One region of the Pseudarthrobacter defluvii genome, then DNA from elsewhere that is predicted to be linked to it. Evidence: riboswitches for the same ligand, from Rfam matches in the RefSeq annotation. Region 1 holds a riboswitch; the other holds the start of a gene.
What was found. Region 1 has a riboswitch for S-adenosylmethionine ahead of JCQ34_RS12030 (aminotransferase class V-fold PLP-dependent enzyme). Riboswitches for the same ligand answer to the same signal wherever they lie in the genome.
Positions count from the first base shown of each region.

Region 2: another riboswitch for S-adenosylmethionine. It lies ahead of metX (homoserine O-acetyltransferase MetX); the one in region 1 lies ahead of JCQ34_RS12030 (aminotransferase class V-fold PLP-dependent enzyme).

Region 1 is NZ_CP066362.1:2,598,591-2,605,791, forward strand. It holds gene JCQ34_RS12005 (sigma-70 family RNA polymerase sigma factor) at 1-509, opposite strand, end outside; gene JCQ34_RS12010 (DoxX family protein) at 786-1,331, shown strand; gene aroA (3-phosphoshikimate 1-carboxyvinyltransferase) at 1,338-2,726, shown strand; gene rsgA (ribosome small subunit-dependent GTPase A) at 2,710-3,825, shown strand; gene hisN (histidinol-phosphatase) at 3,871-4,683, shown strand; SAM riboswitch class IV at 4,836-4,949, shown strand; gene JCQ34_RS12030 (aminotransferase class V-fold PLP-dependent enzyme) at 4,987-6,405, shown strand; gene JCQ34_RS12035 (class I SAM-dependent methyltransferase) at 6,507-7,201, shown strand, end outside.
Region 2 is NZ_CP066362.1:1,400,645-1,407,845, reverse strand. It holds gene JCQ34_RS06425 (zinc-binding dehydrogenase) at 1-1,127, opposite strand, end outside; gene JCQ34_RS06420 (MFS transporter) at 1,135-2,517, opposite strand; gene metX (homoserine O-acetyltransferase MetX) at 2,696-3,811, opposite strand; SAM riboswitch class IV at 3,824-3,939, opposite strand; gene JCQ34_RS06410 (bifunctional o-acetylhomoserine/o-acetylserine sulfhydrylase) at 4,062-5,378, opposite strand; SAM riboswitch class IV at 5,422-5,536, opposite strand; gene JCQ34_RS06405 (VOC family protein) at 5,688-6,326, shown strand; gene JCQ34_RS06400 (DUF222 domain-containing protein) at 6,701-7,201, shown strand, end outside.

The DNA of each region.
Region 1 (7,201 bases):
TGGTCCAACGCCTCAGCCTCGGCGGAACGCAGTCCGCTCGACGTATGCGACTCCGCCCGTGCCAGCTGCCAGTCCTCAATGCTGTCCGAGTTGGACTGCAACGGCTCGCGCTGCCGTTTGCGGTACAGGTTGATGTACGTGTTGGTGAGGATCCGGTACAGCCAGGCCTTCAGGTTGGTTCCCGGCTTGTACTGGTGGAACGCCGAGAACGCCTTGGTGTAGGCCTCCTGGACCAGGTCCTCCGCGTCCGACGGATTCCGTGCCATGCGCATCGCGGCCGAGTACAACTGGTCCACGTACTGCATGGCGTCCCGCTCGAAGCGAAGGCGGCGCTGCTCCATGGTCTCCGTGGAGACGTCCAGGCCGGTGCCGTCATTTGGGTTGGCTTCGGCGGCCCGGGAATCAGGACCTGCCTGGCCGGACGGCAGGGGCGCCGCTCCCGCCTTGCCGTTCACATCGGCGGGGGTAGCCTCATACATGGCCGCGACGGCCGGATCCAAGGTGCTCATTGCCTTCAAGTCTACTGTCCGGCTTTCCGCCCCGGGCATGCCGTACTCCAGCGGCTCCGCGGCAAGCGTATCGACTGCCACCGGCCCCGCCGGTCTGGTTCCGTCCAACACCTTCCCCAAGGCCCAACTCCGCTCTGTATCGGGTGAATGATCGCTTGGGTCCCTGTCACGAACCCGACATCCATAACCGCCCCCCGCAGGCAAATATTCCCCAAAAGTGCAAGACTAGGACCGACTCCGCCGCTTGCCGCGGCTCGTCCATCCAGGAGGAAATTCATGTCCTTTGTCCGCACGCTCGCCCGCCCCATGCTTGCCTCCAGTTTCGTTCTTGCCGGACTGGACAAGCTCAAGAACTCCGACGACACCGCCCAGCAGCTCTCGCCGCTCCTGCGCAAGGCGGCGGCCTCACTCCCCTTCCAGGCGAGCGAGAAGACACTGGCGCGCGTGATCGGCGGAACCCAGGTGGGGGCCGGCGTGCTGTTCGGCCTTGGCAAGTTCTCCAGGCTCTCGGCCGGCCTTCTGACCGTGGTCTCGCTCCTCAACACCTTTGTTGAGTGGCGCAGTGCGGACATCAGCAGCAAGGAAGGGCGCGAAAACCGCCGGAACCAGCTGCTTAAGAACCTCTCGCTGAGCGGCGGGGCGCTGCTGGCTTCCGTGGACACAGCAGGCAAGCCGGGCCTGGCGTGGCGCGCCGAGCACCTGGCCGCCGATGCCCGCAGGAACGCCTCGCACCTCGCCGCCGACGCGCGGCGGACCACCACCAAGAAGCTGGACAAGGCGGACAAAGCCGTACGCCGCGCAGTACACGCCACGGGAGCATAAGCACGAATGACCGCAACAGCTGCCACCAGTGACGGGTCCGGAACACCTGTTGAGCACTGGGCCGCACCCTTTGCGTCCCGGCCCGTCGATGCCACCGTTACGGTGCCCGGATCAAAGTCCCTGACCAACAGGTACTTGGTCCTGGCAGCCTTGGCGGAGGGGCCGTCCCGGCTGCGTGCGCCCCTGCACTCCAGGGATTCCGCACTGATGATCGACGCGCTCCGGCAGCTGGGCGCCACTATTACCGAGGTGCCCGGGGACGGCGACTTTGGCCCTGACCTGGAGGTGCTCCCGCTGCCGGCAGCCGCCGGGGCGTCCGTCACCAGGATCGACTGCGGGCTGGCGGGCACGGTCATGCGGTTCGTTCCGCCGCTGGCGGCGCTCCGCAACGGAGCCAGCGTCTTCGACGGCGACCCGCACGCCCGGAAGCGTCCCATGGGGACCATCATCGAGGCCCTCAAGGCCCTGGGTGTGGCCGTCGCCTCCGAAGATGGCTCCGCGCCGTCGTCGCTCCCGTTCGTGGTGGAAGGCAAGGGCACTGTGCGGGGCGGCCATCTGGTGATCGACGCCAGCGCATCGTCCCAGTTCGTTTCCGCCCTCCTCCTGGTGGGGGCGAGGTTCGACGAGGGGCTGCACCTGGAGCACGTGGGGAAACCGGTGCCCAGCCTGGACCACATCAACATGACCGTGGCCGTCCTGCGCGGTGCGGGCGTGACCGTGGACAACTCCGTTCCCAATCATTGGGTGGTGGCGCCCGGGCCCATCCGTGCCTTCGACCAGCGGATCGAGCAGGACCTTTCCAACGCCGGGCCGTTCCTGGCGGCCGCACTGGCTTCGAAAGGTACGGTGCGGATACCCAACTGGCCCGCGGAGACCCAGCAGGTGGGAGACCTGTGGCGTGACATCCTCGCGAAAATGGGCGCACAGGTCACCCTGGCCGACGGCGTCCTGACCGTCACCGGCGGCCAGGAGATCAAGGGCGGCAACTTCGCCGACACCAGCGAACTCGCCCCCACTGTGGCAGCCCTGTGCGCGCTGGCCACCGGCCCGTCGCGGCTCACGGGGATCGCACACCTGCGCGGACACGAGACGGACAGGCTCGCGGCCCTGGTGGCGGAAATCAACCGGCTCGGCGGAGACGCAGAGGAAACCAGCGACGGCCTCGTGATCCGTCCCGCCCGGCTGCATGGCGGCGTCGTCCGCAGTTACGCCGACCACCGCATGGCCACTGCCGGCGCTATCCTGGGCCTGGCAGTGGAGGGCGTGCAGGTGGAGGACATCGCCACCACCGCCAAGACCATGCCCGATTTCCCCCAGCTGTGGGCAGGCATGCTGGCCCAGGACGCCGCTGCGGCATCCGGACCGGAGGAGCCCAGCGGTGGCGCGGCGCACTGACTCCTGGGACGAATCCGACGTCCGCATCCGGCCGAACAAGAAGGGTTCCAGGCCCCGCACCAAGGATCGGCCCAGCCACGACGACGCCGTGACGGGACGGATCATCACGGTGGACCGTGGCCGGTACACGGCAGTGGTGGGTGAGGACTCGAAGAACGAACGCGTGGTCATCGCGGCACGCGCCCGCGAACTTCGCCGCTCGCCGGTGGTTGCCGGCGACTTCGTCTCGCTTGTGGGGGACGTGTCGGGCGCGCCGGACACGCTGGCCCGCCTGGTGAAGATCCAGGACCGCAAAACGCTCCTGCGCCGCAGCGCCGACGACACGGACCCGATCGAACGTGCCGTAGTGGCCAACGCCGACCAGCTGGTGATCGTGGTGGCGGCGGCCAACCCCGAGCCGCGGACCGGGTTCATCGACCGTGCCCTGGTGGCCGCATACGACGCCGGCATCGATCCGATCCTGCTGGTCACCAAGGCCGACGTCAAGGACCCCGCGGAACTGTTGTCCAACTACACCCACCTGGATTTCCCGGTGATCATCAGCCGGACTGCTGACGCCCTGGCCTCGGGCATCGACGCGCGCTCCGACGACGGCCTTTCGGCCCGGCTGGACAGCGCCGCCGTGGCCGGGCTCCGCGCGCACCTGGACGGCAAGGTCACGGTCATGCTCGGACACTCAGGCGTGGGCAAATCCACCATGGTGAACGCGCTGACCGGGGCCGAGCGGGCCACCGGCGGAGTCAACGCGGTGACCGGCCGGGGCCGGCATACATCGTCGTCGGCCCTGGCGCTGCGCCTGGCGGACTCGCCGGCCGGCAGCTGGATCATTGATACTCCGGGTATCAGGTCCTTCGGCCTGGCCCACGTGGACCCTGACCGGATCCTGCGCTCCTTCCCGGACCTCTCCCCCGGCATCGAGAACTGCGAACGGGGCTGCAAGCACACGGCGACCGCAGTGGACTGCGGCCTTGACGACTGGGTGGCTGACGGACACGCAGGTCCCACCGGTCCCGCACGGCTCGCGTCGCTGCGGCGGCTGCTCGGCACGGATCCAAGGCTGGAAGCACAGGAAACCAAGGAGCTTGGCAGCGTCAACTGACGCGTTCTCCCCGGAAGAAGCGCGGGCAGACGGTAGTTTGGAACCATGATCCAACCCGCTTCGAGCTACAACGATGACCTGCGCCTGGCACATGTCCTGGCCGACTCCGTGGATGACCAGACCATGAGCCGCTTCAAGGCCCTGGATCTCCACGTTGAGACCAAGCCGGACCTGACGCCGGTCACCGATGCGGACAAGGCCGCCGAGGAAGCCATCCGCGGGCAACTCTCGCGTTCCCGCCCACGTGACGCGGTCCTGGGCGAGGAGTTCGGCAGCACGGGCCACGGTTCGCGGCGCTGGATCATCGACCCCATTGACGGGACCAAGAACTTTGTCCGCGGCGTTCCGGTCTGGGCCACGCTGATCGCCCTGGTGGATGAAGGCGAACCCGTGGTGGGGGTGGTCAGCGCACCGGCCCTGGGCAAGCGCTGGTGGGCGGCAAAGGGCATGGGCGCGTACATGGGCAGGTCCCTGGCGGCTGCCACCCGGCTCCGCGTCTCCAACGTCTCCAGCCTCGCCGATGCCTCCCTCTCCTACTCCAGCCTCACCGGTTGGAAGGAACGGGGGAACCTTGATGAGTTCCTGGGCCTCACCGAGGACGTATGGCGGACCCGGGCCTACGGCGACTTCTGGTCGTACTGCATGGTGGCCGAGGGCTCGGTGGACATCGCCTGCGAACCGGAGCTGAACCTCTATGACATGGCCGCCCTGGTGCCGATCGTGGTGGAGGCCGGGGGGCGTTTTACCTCCCTCGAAGGCGAGGACGGACCGTTCGGCGGGAACGCCCTGGCCACCAACTCCATCCTGCACTCAGAGGTCCTGCACCGGCTGAACCCTTACCTGGATGATTTGCTGTAACGGTTGACGTTCTCCCGGCAAAACGAATAAAGCGACGGCGGACACCTCCCAAAGGAGGTGTCCGCCGTCGTTTATTCGGACGAGCGTAACAAAGGGCTTAACAATTGCCGCGGGTTCAGCCTGGGCCGCCGCATGTCCTACGCTTTTATCCAGGTCACGAGTGCCAGCGCTAAACCCCGGTTTGCTGGCCGGCAACCCTCCATTCGCGGTGGGGTGCCCCGGGTGACGACCAGGCCGGTCCGGAGTGGATGCGGCAAGCGCGGATTCCACTATGCCGGAGTCCTGTAGTCAAGTGAGGTCTCTGTGACAACTGCCACCGTCTCCCCCCAGCCCGCCATCACCGAAGCCGCCGCTGCTGCTGAACTCCACGCCATTGCCGGCCGGCCCCTCGCGGCGGTCACCGGCGCGGAAATCCAGGCACCGCTGATCACCGGCGGGCACGTCCGGTACGCGAACCTCGACTGTGGCGCATCGGCCCCGGCGCTCTCCGTGGTATCCGCCTACCTCAACGAGATCCTGCCCTACTACGCCAGCGTCCACCGCGGGGCAGGCTACGCCTCCCAGATCAGCACCTCGGTCTACGAAAATGCACGCAGCATCGTCCGGGACTTCGTGGGCGGCCGGCCGGACGATTCGGTCATCTTCACCCGCAACACCACAGACTCGCTGAACCTCCTGGCAGGTTGCCTCCCCCTCACCGACGGCCGCCCCGACGGCGATGTGCTCTACCTGGACATCGAACACCATGCCAACCTGCTGCCTTGGCAGGGCGTACCGCACCGGAGCATCGTCGCCGCAGAGACGATCACCGGCACCCTTGACGCCGTCCGCGCGGAGCTGGAGCAGGGCGGGGTCAGCCTGCTGGCAGTCACCGGCGCTTCAAACGTCACCGGCGAGATCCTTCCCATCCGGGCCCTGGCCGCGCTGGCCCACCAGCACGGCGCACGGATCGTGGTGGATGCTGCCCAACTCGCACCGCACCGCCGGGTGGACATCAGCGCCGACGGCATCGACTACCTCGCGTTTTCCGGCCACAAGCTGTACGCACCGTTCGGCGCCGGCGTCCTGGTGGGACGCCCTGACTGGTTGGACGCGGGCGTCCCGCACCTTGCCGGCGGCGGCGCGGTGAAGGAAGCAAGGCTCGACGGCGTCAGCTGGGCCAGTGGCCCGGCCCGCCATGAGGGGGGCTCACCGAACGTCCTCGGAGCCGCAACCCTGGCCCGAGCCACGCAGGTCCTCGCCGGGCTGGACCAGGACCGGTGGCACGCCCACGAATCGGCCATCCGCTCCTTCCTGGTGGAGGGCCTGCAGGACATCGACGGGGTCACCGTCCACCAGATCTTCAAGGACAGCAACCCGGAAACGGACACCATCGGCGTGGTCAACTTCTCCGTGGAGGGCTATGACGCAGGACTGGTGGCCGCCTACCTCGCAGCCGAGCACGGCGTGGGGCTGCGCGATGGACGCTTCTGCGCCCATCCCCTGCTGAAGCGCCTGGGCCTGCCGTCAGGCTCGCTTAGGGCAAGCTTCGGCGTCGGCTCACGGCTGGAGGATGCCGAACGCCTCCTCGCGGGCATCCGAGCGCTGCGCAGCAAGGGCTTGGGCTGGGACTACGTAGTGGACGCAGGCCGGTGGGTGCCCGCCAACGACGCCCGCACCTACCCGCACTGGGCACCCAACACCCCGGGAACGGCCGGCGCAGCGCCCTGCATCGACGACTAGGCAGCCTGGCGGGAAGAAGGCTGCTTCCCCGACGGCTGGAGGTGGTCCCATGCGGTAAATTCGAGGGGCAATCACCGGCAACACACAGAAGGAGGCCACGCGTGGTTCGGGGTGGCCCCAGGCTTGATCACGGACGGCGCCGGGAGCTCGGGCAGAGCTTCCAGGATGGCGGCAGGCACTACCATCGCATCCGCCCGGGATACCCGGAAGAATCGGTCCGCTGGCTGGTGCCCACCGATGCCCATGACGCCCTGGACGTCGGTGCGGGTACCGGGAAATTCACCGCGTTGCTGCTGGACCTGGGACTGGACGTCACCGCCGTCGACCCCTCAGCGGACATGCTTGCCCAACTGAAGGCCCACTGCCCGGCCGCCAGGGCTGTGGTGGGCACCGCCGAGGCGACCGGCCTTCCCGCCGCGGCCTTCGACGTCGTCACCGTTGCCCAGGCCTGGCACTGGTGCGACCCGCTGGCCGCAAGCACCGAACTCGCGCGGGTACTGCGTCCGCATGGAACCCTGGGCCTGGTCTGGAACCAGCTGGACACCTCCGTGCCCTGGGTACACCGCCTTTCCCGGATCATGCACGCAGGTGACGTGTACCGGCCAGGCCACAAACCCGTGGTGGGGCCTGAGTTCCACGGGGTCGAAGGACACGTCAGCCACTGGCAGGACACGGTGACCACCACGGACCTGATGGAGCTCACCAAGTCGCGCAGCTACTACCTCCGGGCCGGCGAGGCCACGCGGGCGAAAGTCCTGGGAAACCTGGACTGGTACCTGCACGAGCATCTTGCGTA
Region 2 (7,201 bases), 1.2 Mb from region 1:
AAGAGGCGGCGCACTACCTGCCCGGCCGCGAGTGCATCCAGGCCCTCGTTGATCTCGCTCAGTGGCCGCGTGTCGGTGTGCAGCAGCTCAACCGGCAGCCTCCCCTCCCGCCAGTACCCGAGGTACTGCGGGATATCCCGGGCGGGAACGGCGTCACCCATATAGGAGCCCAGCAGCCGCTTGCCGGCACCGGCGAATTGGAGGGCCGGGACGGTCAACTCGGCGGACGGGTGCGGCAGGCCCACCGAGACCACTGCCCCGCCCCGGGTGACCCGCTCCAGGCAGGATGCGATCACCGCGGCCGAACCCACCGCTTCAATGGCTACATCCACGCCGTCGCCCGAAGCTTCCTCGATCAACCGCCTTGCATCCTCCGACGTTCCCACGGCGGTGGCTCCGGCGTCGAGCGCGAGCTGGTGCTTGCCCTGGTTCGGATCAATGGCGATCACGCTGGCAGCTCCGGCCAGGCGTGCCGCCATGACGGCGGAAAGGCCCACCGCCCCCAAGCCGAACACTGCCACGTGCTGCCCCTGGCTGACTCCCGCCGTGTTGAACACCGCGCCCATTCCGGTGAGCACGGCGCAACCAAACATCGCCGCAACCGTGTCCGGGACGTCGTCGTCAATTACCACCACTGATTCCCGCGCAACCACTGCATAGTCCGCGAAGGCGGAAACGCCCAGGTGGTGGTTAATGCGCTCTCCCTCCGGCGTCCGCAACAGGGCAGGCCCGTGCAGCAGGTCCCCCGAACCGTTGACCTCTGCTGCCCGGTGGCAAAGCGCGGGCCGCCCGGCCAGGCAGGCCCGGCAATGGCCACAGCTGGGCACGAACACCAGCACCACGTGGTCGCCCACGGACACGTCCTCCACACCCTGGCCAACGGACACTACGCGCCCCACCGCCTCATGGCCCAACGCCATGGGAAGCGGCCGGAGCCGTGAGCCGTCCACCACGGAGAGATCCGAATGGCACAGGCTCGAATAGGTGATGGCAACCCCCAGCTCACCGGCGCGGGGCTCCGGCTGCTCGAGCTCCTGCACCAGCAGCGGCCGGGCATCGGCGTAGCTGCTCTTACCGGGGGCGTTTCCAGTGGCGGGGACGGTTGCGTACAGGACGGCGGCTTTCATGGGATCCCTACTTCCTGCCGGCGGCCAACAGGTCGGCGGTGCCCTTGGCGTCGGCGGCATCCACGTCGTGGAGTGAGACGCCGCGGGTCTCCTTCAGGAAGAAGACCGCGACGGCGGTGATGGCGCAGGCGATGAGCAGGTAGACGGCCACTGGAACCGAGGACTTGTAGGTGCCCAAAAGTGAAGCGGCGATGATCGGGGCCAGGGAGCCGGCCACGATCGAGGTCACCTGGTAGCCCAGGGAGACGCCTGAGTAGCGCATCCGGGTGGGGAACATTTCCGCCATGATGGCAGGCTGTCCGGCGTACATAAAGGCGTGGAACACCAGGCCGATCATGATGGCGGCCAGGATGATGAAGTCGTTCTTCGTATCCATCATCGGGAACGCGAAGAACCCCCATGTGGCCCCCATAATGGCGCCGGCCATGTAGACGGGCTTGCGGCCAAAGCGGTCCGAGAGCTTGCCGATCATGGGCACCACGGCGAAGTGGACGGCGTGGGCCAGGAGCAACAGGAGGAGGATGCGCGTGGTGTCGGCCTGCACCACGGTCTTGAGGTAGGTGATGGAGAACGTCACCACCAGGTAGTACAGGATGTTTTCCGCGAAGCGCAGGCCCATGGCGGTGAAGACGCCGCGCGGGTAGCGGCGGAAGACCTCGGCCACGCCGTAGCCCTTGTGGCCGGCATCCACTTCCTTGCGGGCCTCGAGGAAGATGGGCGCGTCGTTGACCTTGGTACGAATGTAGTAGCCGATCAGGACGATCACCGCGGACAGCCAGAAGGCAACGCGCCAGCCCCATCCGAGGAAGGCGTCCTGGGTCAGTGTGGAGGACAGGACGAACAGCACGGCCGTGGCCAGCAGGTTGCCCAGCGGCACGGCGGACTGCGGCCAGCTGGCCCAGAACCCGCGTGACTTGCTGGGGCTGTGCTCTGCCACGAGGAGGACGGCGCCGCCCCATTCCCCGCCAACAGCGAAGCCCTGCGCAAACCGGAGGATGACCAGCAGCGCCGGAGCCCAGTAGCCGATCTGCGCGAAGGTGGGCAGGCAGCCCATCAGGAAGGTGGAGACGCCCACCAGCACGATGCTCAGCTGCAGCAGCTGCTTGCGGCCGAACTTGTCGCCGAAGTGGCCGAACACGATGCCGCCGATGGGACGGGCCACGAAACCCACGGCATAGGTGAGGAAGGCGGCGATGATGCCGTCCAGCTCGGTCCCGGCGTTGGGGAAGAAGGCCTTCCCGAACACCAGGGTGGCGGCCGATGCGTAGAGGAAGAACTCGTACCACTCCACGACGGTGCCGGCCATGGAGGCGGTCACCACTTTCTTCAGGCCTGATGCCTTGACGTCGGTTTCTTCGGTGAGCCTTGCGGCGGAGCGTTCCGTACTCATGCGAACTCCTTCGGCGTCGTCGTCGACACCACGGGGACAGTCGATGGCAGCCGCGTGTGATGTACACCACGAAAGCCGGCTTCGATGAGTATGGTCTGCCTGCCCGTGCAACCTCAACGCCCATTAGTGCAGAAGGCATCTGCACTAATGCACATTGCTGGCGGTTTGCTGGATGCCCCTAGACCAGGAAGCTGCTCCTCAGCTGTGCCCCCAGTTGCCCAATTTCGGTGAGGAACCCGTCGTGGCCGATGGGCGCCTGGATGACGTGGACGTCCACGTCGCCGGGCAGCGACTGCGCCAGCTCCCGCGACTGGGACGGGAAGTAGAGCCGGTCGGAGTCGACGGCGGCCACGAAGAAGCGTGCAGTAGCAGCGGCCAGCGCTTCGGTCAGGGTTCCCCGGCCCCGGCAGACGTCGTGGCTCATCAGTGCCTCGGTCAGGGCGATGTAGCTGTTGGCGTCAAAGCGCTTCACGAGCTTGTTGCCCTGGTGGTCCAGGTAGCTTTCCACCTGGTAGCGGCCGCGGGCTGCGAGCACTTCCCCCTGAAGGGGCGACTCGGATGCCTGGGCTGACCGGCCAAAGCGGCCTTCCAGTTCGGCGGCGGACCGGTAGGTGATGTGGGCGATGCGCCGGGCAAGGGCCAGGCCCTCTTCAGGACAGGGACCGCCGTAGTAGTCGCCGCCGTTGAAGTTTGGATCCTGCCGGATGGCCAGGGTCTGGGCCTGGGCAAAGGCGATTTGTTCTGCGGTGCTGGCAGCCCCGACGGCGATGACGGCGCAGCGCTGCACCCTTTCCGGGTACGTCACTGCCCATTCCAGTGCGCGGGCGCCGCCCATGGAGCCGCCAAGGACCGCGAACCAGCTCTTGATTCCCAGCTGGTCTGCGAGCCGGACTTCCGCCTCGGTGCTGTCCCGCAGCGTGACCAGGGGGAAGCGGGAGCCCCAGGGCGATCCGTCGGGGGCGGGAGAGGAGGGGCCTGTGGAGCCGTAGCAGCCGCCCACAATGTTGATGGACACCACGAAGAAACGGTCGGTGTCCACGGGGGCGCCGGGGCCCGCGAGTTGTTCCCACCAGCCTTCTTCGTCCGTGTCGCCACGGGTTACGTGCGTGCTGCCGGTCAGCGCATGCTCGATCAGGATGGCGTTGCTGGCGTCCGCGTTGAGCGTCCCCCAGGTTTCGTAGGCCAGGGTGACGTCCGGGAGGTATCCCCCGGCTTCGAGTTCCAGTCCCCCGATGGAGGCGTAGCGGACAATTCCGTGTTCGGGGATGGTTTTTGGGGCGACGGTAACCGTCATGGCAAGACCTCTTCTACGCGCTTGCCCGCCGTCATTTGACCGGCAGGCCAGGTCCTCACCCGGGGCACCCCACCGCGAATGGAGGGTTGCCGGCCAGCAAGCCGGGGCTGTCACTGGCACTCATGACCTGGATCGAGTGTACGAAATACTCCCCGGTCCAGGCCAAGAGTGTGACTGGTTGTGACTTCCCGGCTTGCTGCCCGCCCCGCCTTACCGCCCGAGTGGAGGCCCGGCGTCGTACTTTGCCCGTCTAGGCGCTCTTCGCAGCCCTGAAGCCTGCTTCCAGGTCGGCGAGGATGTCGTCGATGTGTTCCAGCCCCACGGAAAGCCTGACGAGTCCCGGGTGCACCCCGGCCACAGCCTGCTGCTCCGGGGAGAGCTGGCTGTGGGTGGTCGACGCCGGGTGGATGACCAGGGAGCGCACGTCGCCGATGTTGGCCACATGGGAGTGCAGCTCCAGGGCGTCGACGAAGCGTTTGCCCGCCTCCGCTCCGCCGGCCAGGTTGAAGGCGACGACGGCGCCCGTCCCCTTGGGCCCGTACTTGCGGCCACGCTCGTACCAGGGGCTGGACGGCAGCCCGGCATAGGCGACCGATTCGACGTCGTGCCTTGCCTCAAGCCAGCGCGCCACTTCCGTGGCGTTGGCAACGTGGCGCTCCACCCGCAGGCTCAAAGTCTCCAGGCCCTGGGAAATCAGGAAGGCGTTGAAGGGCGAGACCGCCGAGCCCAGGTCGCGCAGGAGCTGGACCCGCGCCTTGAGGATGTAGGAGAAGTTGGCCCCCAGCGCTCCATCGGCTCCCAGATCGCGGGCGTAGACCAGCCCGTTGTAGGTGGGATCCGGGGTGTTGAAGCCTGGGAACCGTTCCGGGTCCTTGCTGAAATCGAACTTGCCGGAATCGACGATCACGCCGGCGATGGCTGTGCCGTGGCCGCCCAGGTACTTGGTGGCGGAATGGATCACGATGTCCGCGCCCCACTCCAGCGGGCGGATGAGGTACGGGGTGGAGAGGGTGTTGTCCACGATGAGGGGCACGCCGGCCTGGTGGGCGACTTCGGAGATGCCCTCGATGTCCAGGACGTCCTGGCGGGGGTTGGAGACCACTTCACCGAAGAAGAGCTTGGTGTTGGGCTGGACTGCGTTGCGCCACTGGTCCAAGTTGTCGGGGTCCTCCACGAACGTGACGGAGATGCCGAACTTTTTCAGGGTGTGGGCGAAGAGGTTATAGGTTCCGCCGTAGAGGCTGGGGCTGGCCACGATGTGGTCGCCGGCCTCCGCGATGTTCAGGACCGCGAACGTTTCAGCGGCCTGGCCGGAACTCAGCAGCAGCGCTGCCAAACCACCTTCGAGGCTGGCGATCCGCTGTTCCACTGCGTCCTGCGTCGGGTTGCCGATGCGGGTGTAGATGGGCGCGAGTTCGGACAGTGCGAAACGGTTTGCTGCGCTTTCGGCCGTTGGGAACACGAAGGACGTGGTCTGGTAGATGGGCAGGGCACGGGCTCCCGCTGCACTGTCCACTTCCTGGCCGGCGTGGATTTGGCGGGTTTCGAAGGACCAACCGTTGGACATCCAAATCTCCTTTGACATGGGCCCGGCATGCTCACCGGCAGTGCGGGCGCGCTTGCTTCCGGTTCTTGCCGGACAGCCAGGTCTTCACCCGGGGCACCCCACCGCGGATGGAGGGTTGCCGGCCAGCGAGCCGGGGCTTGGCGCTGGCACTCATGACCTGCGCCAAGTCTAGGAACAGCGTTGTTGCCGTGAACAGGATTGTGACGAACATGGTCTTTTAGGCGGCCTTTCCATGGCCATTGAGTGCGCGCAAATCCAGTAAGGGTACCCTTAGCTGAGAGCCGCATCACAAAGTGCCAAGATGTTGCCATGCGCATGGATCACGTCTCTTACGCCTGTGAACACGACGGCCTCGCGGCCACCACCGAACGTATTGCAACTGCCCTCGGCGTTGAGGCAGTGAAGGGCGGGGTACACCCCCGGTTCGGAACCCGGAATATGATCATCCCGCTCGCCGGTCACAAGTACCTCGAGGTTGTGGAGGTCCTGGACCACCCTGCATCGGACAAGGCACCGTTTGGACAGGCCGTAAGGGCCCGATCCGCGGCAGGCGGCGGCTGGATGGGCTGGTGCGTCGAAGTGGACGACCTCGCCCCCTTCGAGGAACGCCTCGGCCGCTCCGCTGTCAACGGCAACCGCAAGTTCCCGGACGGCCGCGAGCTGGTCTGGAAGCAGATTGGCATCCTGGGCCTCATCGCCGATCCCCAGGTCCCGTACATGCTCAAGTGGGAGGGTGATCCCTCACTTCACCCCTCCAACGCCTACCAGAGCAACCTCAAGATGAGCTGCCTGACCATCGCAGGCTCCGCCTCCCGGGTCACCGAGTGGCTGGGTGAGCCGGTGGAAAAGCCGCTTGAGGATGTTGCGGTCGAGTGGGTCGCCCCGCACGGAACGCCCGGCATCCTGTCGGTCACGTTCGAAACCGCCAACGGGGCTGTCACTCTCTGACGCTCCAGCCCTCTTCCCTTTCGGGAAATGGGTGCGCCGGGTCCATGCCCGGATAATCTTCGGCCGCCATGAGGTGGTGACAACGGCGTCACCACCTCATGGCGGCCGAATTCATTTGAGTGGCACTCGCGTTTGCTGGGCCGCAATAGTTCTGCGCCACACATACTCCTTTGGGCATCGTGCGCTTTGGCTGCGGCAGGGAACCTTCGCATAGAAAACGTACGACGGCGGATGGCGGCTTTTTGCGCCCGAAGCGCCATCGGCAGCGTAGGGCTTAGCGGCACAGCGGCAAGTCCGGCGGCAGTTCACGGGCTGGCTCATGCCGAGGATCAGGCTCAGGTACGAATGTCAGTGCCTCGATAGATGATGTTCATATGGAAATCAGCAGCAGCGCATCAGCGGTAGGACAGGGCATTCATGGCTTTGCTGCTGCCCTTGATGCGCTGGAGCGGGAGGATGCTTTCCTGGCCTCCGGCCTTGCTGTTGGTTCCGGTGTTGATGTGTTGCAGCGGCGGTATGAGATCCGGTTGGAACGGCTGGATCTCCGGTCCCGGCTCACGGCCCAGCTCGCGGCCGGGCAGGCACAGGATGCATCCGAGGCCGTCGCGTTTCAGCAGGCCATGACTCCGCCCGATGCCTCCCTCCAGGACCGCACCTACGCTGAAATGTCCACCGTGGAGGAAATCGCCGGCGTCCTGACGCTGAGTTCAGCCGCCGCCGGCGCGTTCCTGGAACAGTCCCGGAAGGTCTGCTCCCTGCCGCCCGTGTTCCAGGCCCTGGCCGTCGGGGCCATGTCGTGGCAGCACGCGAGAATCGTGGCGGACGAAACCGAAGGCCTCGACCCGGCCGGTGCTGCCGGGCTGGTGGCGCACTTC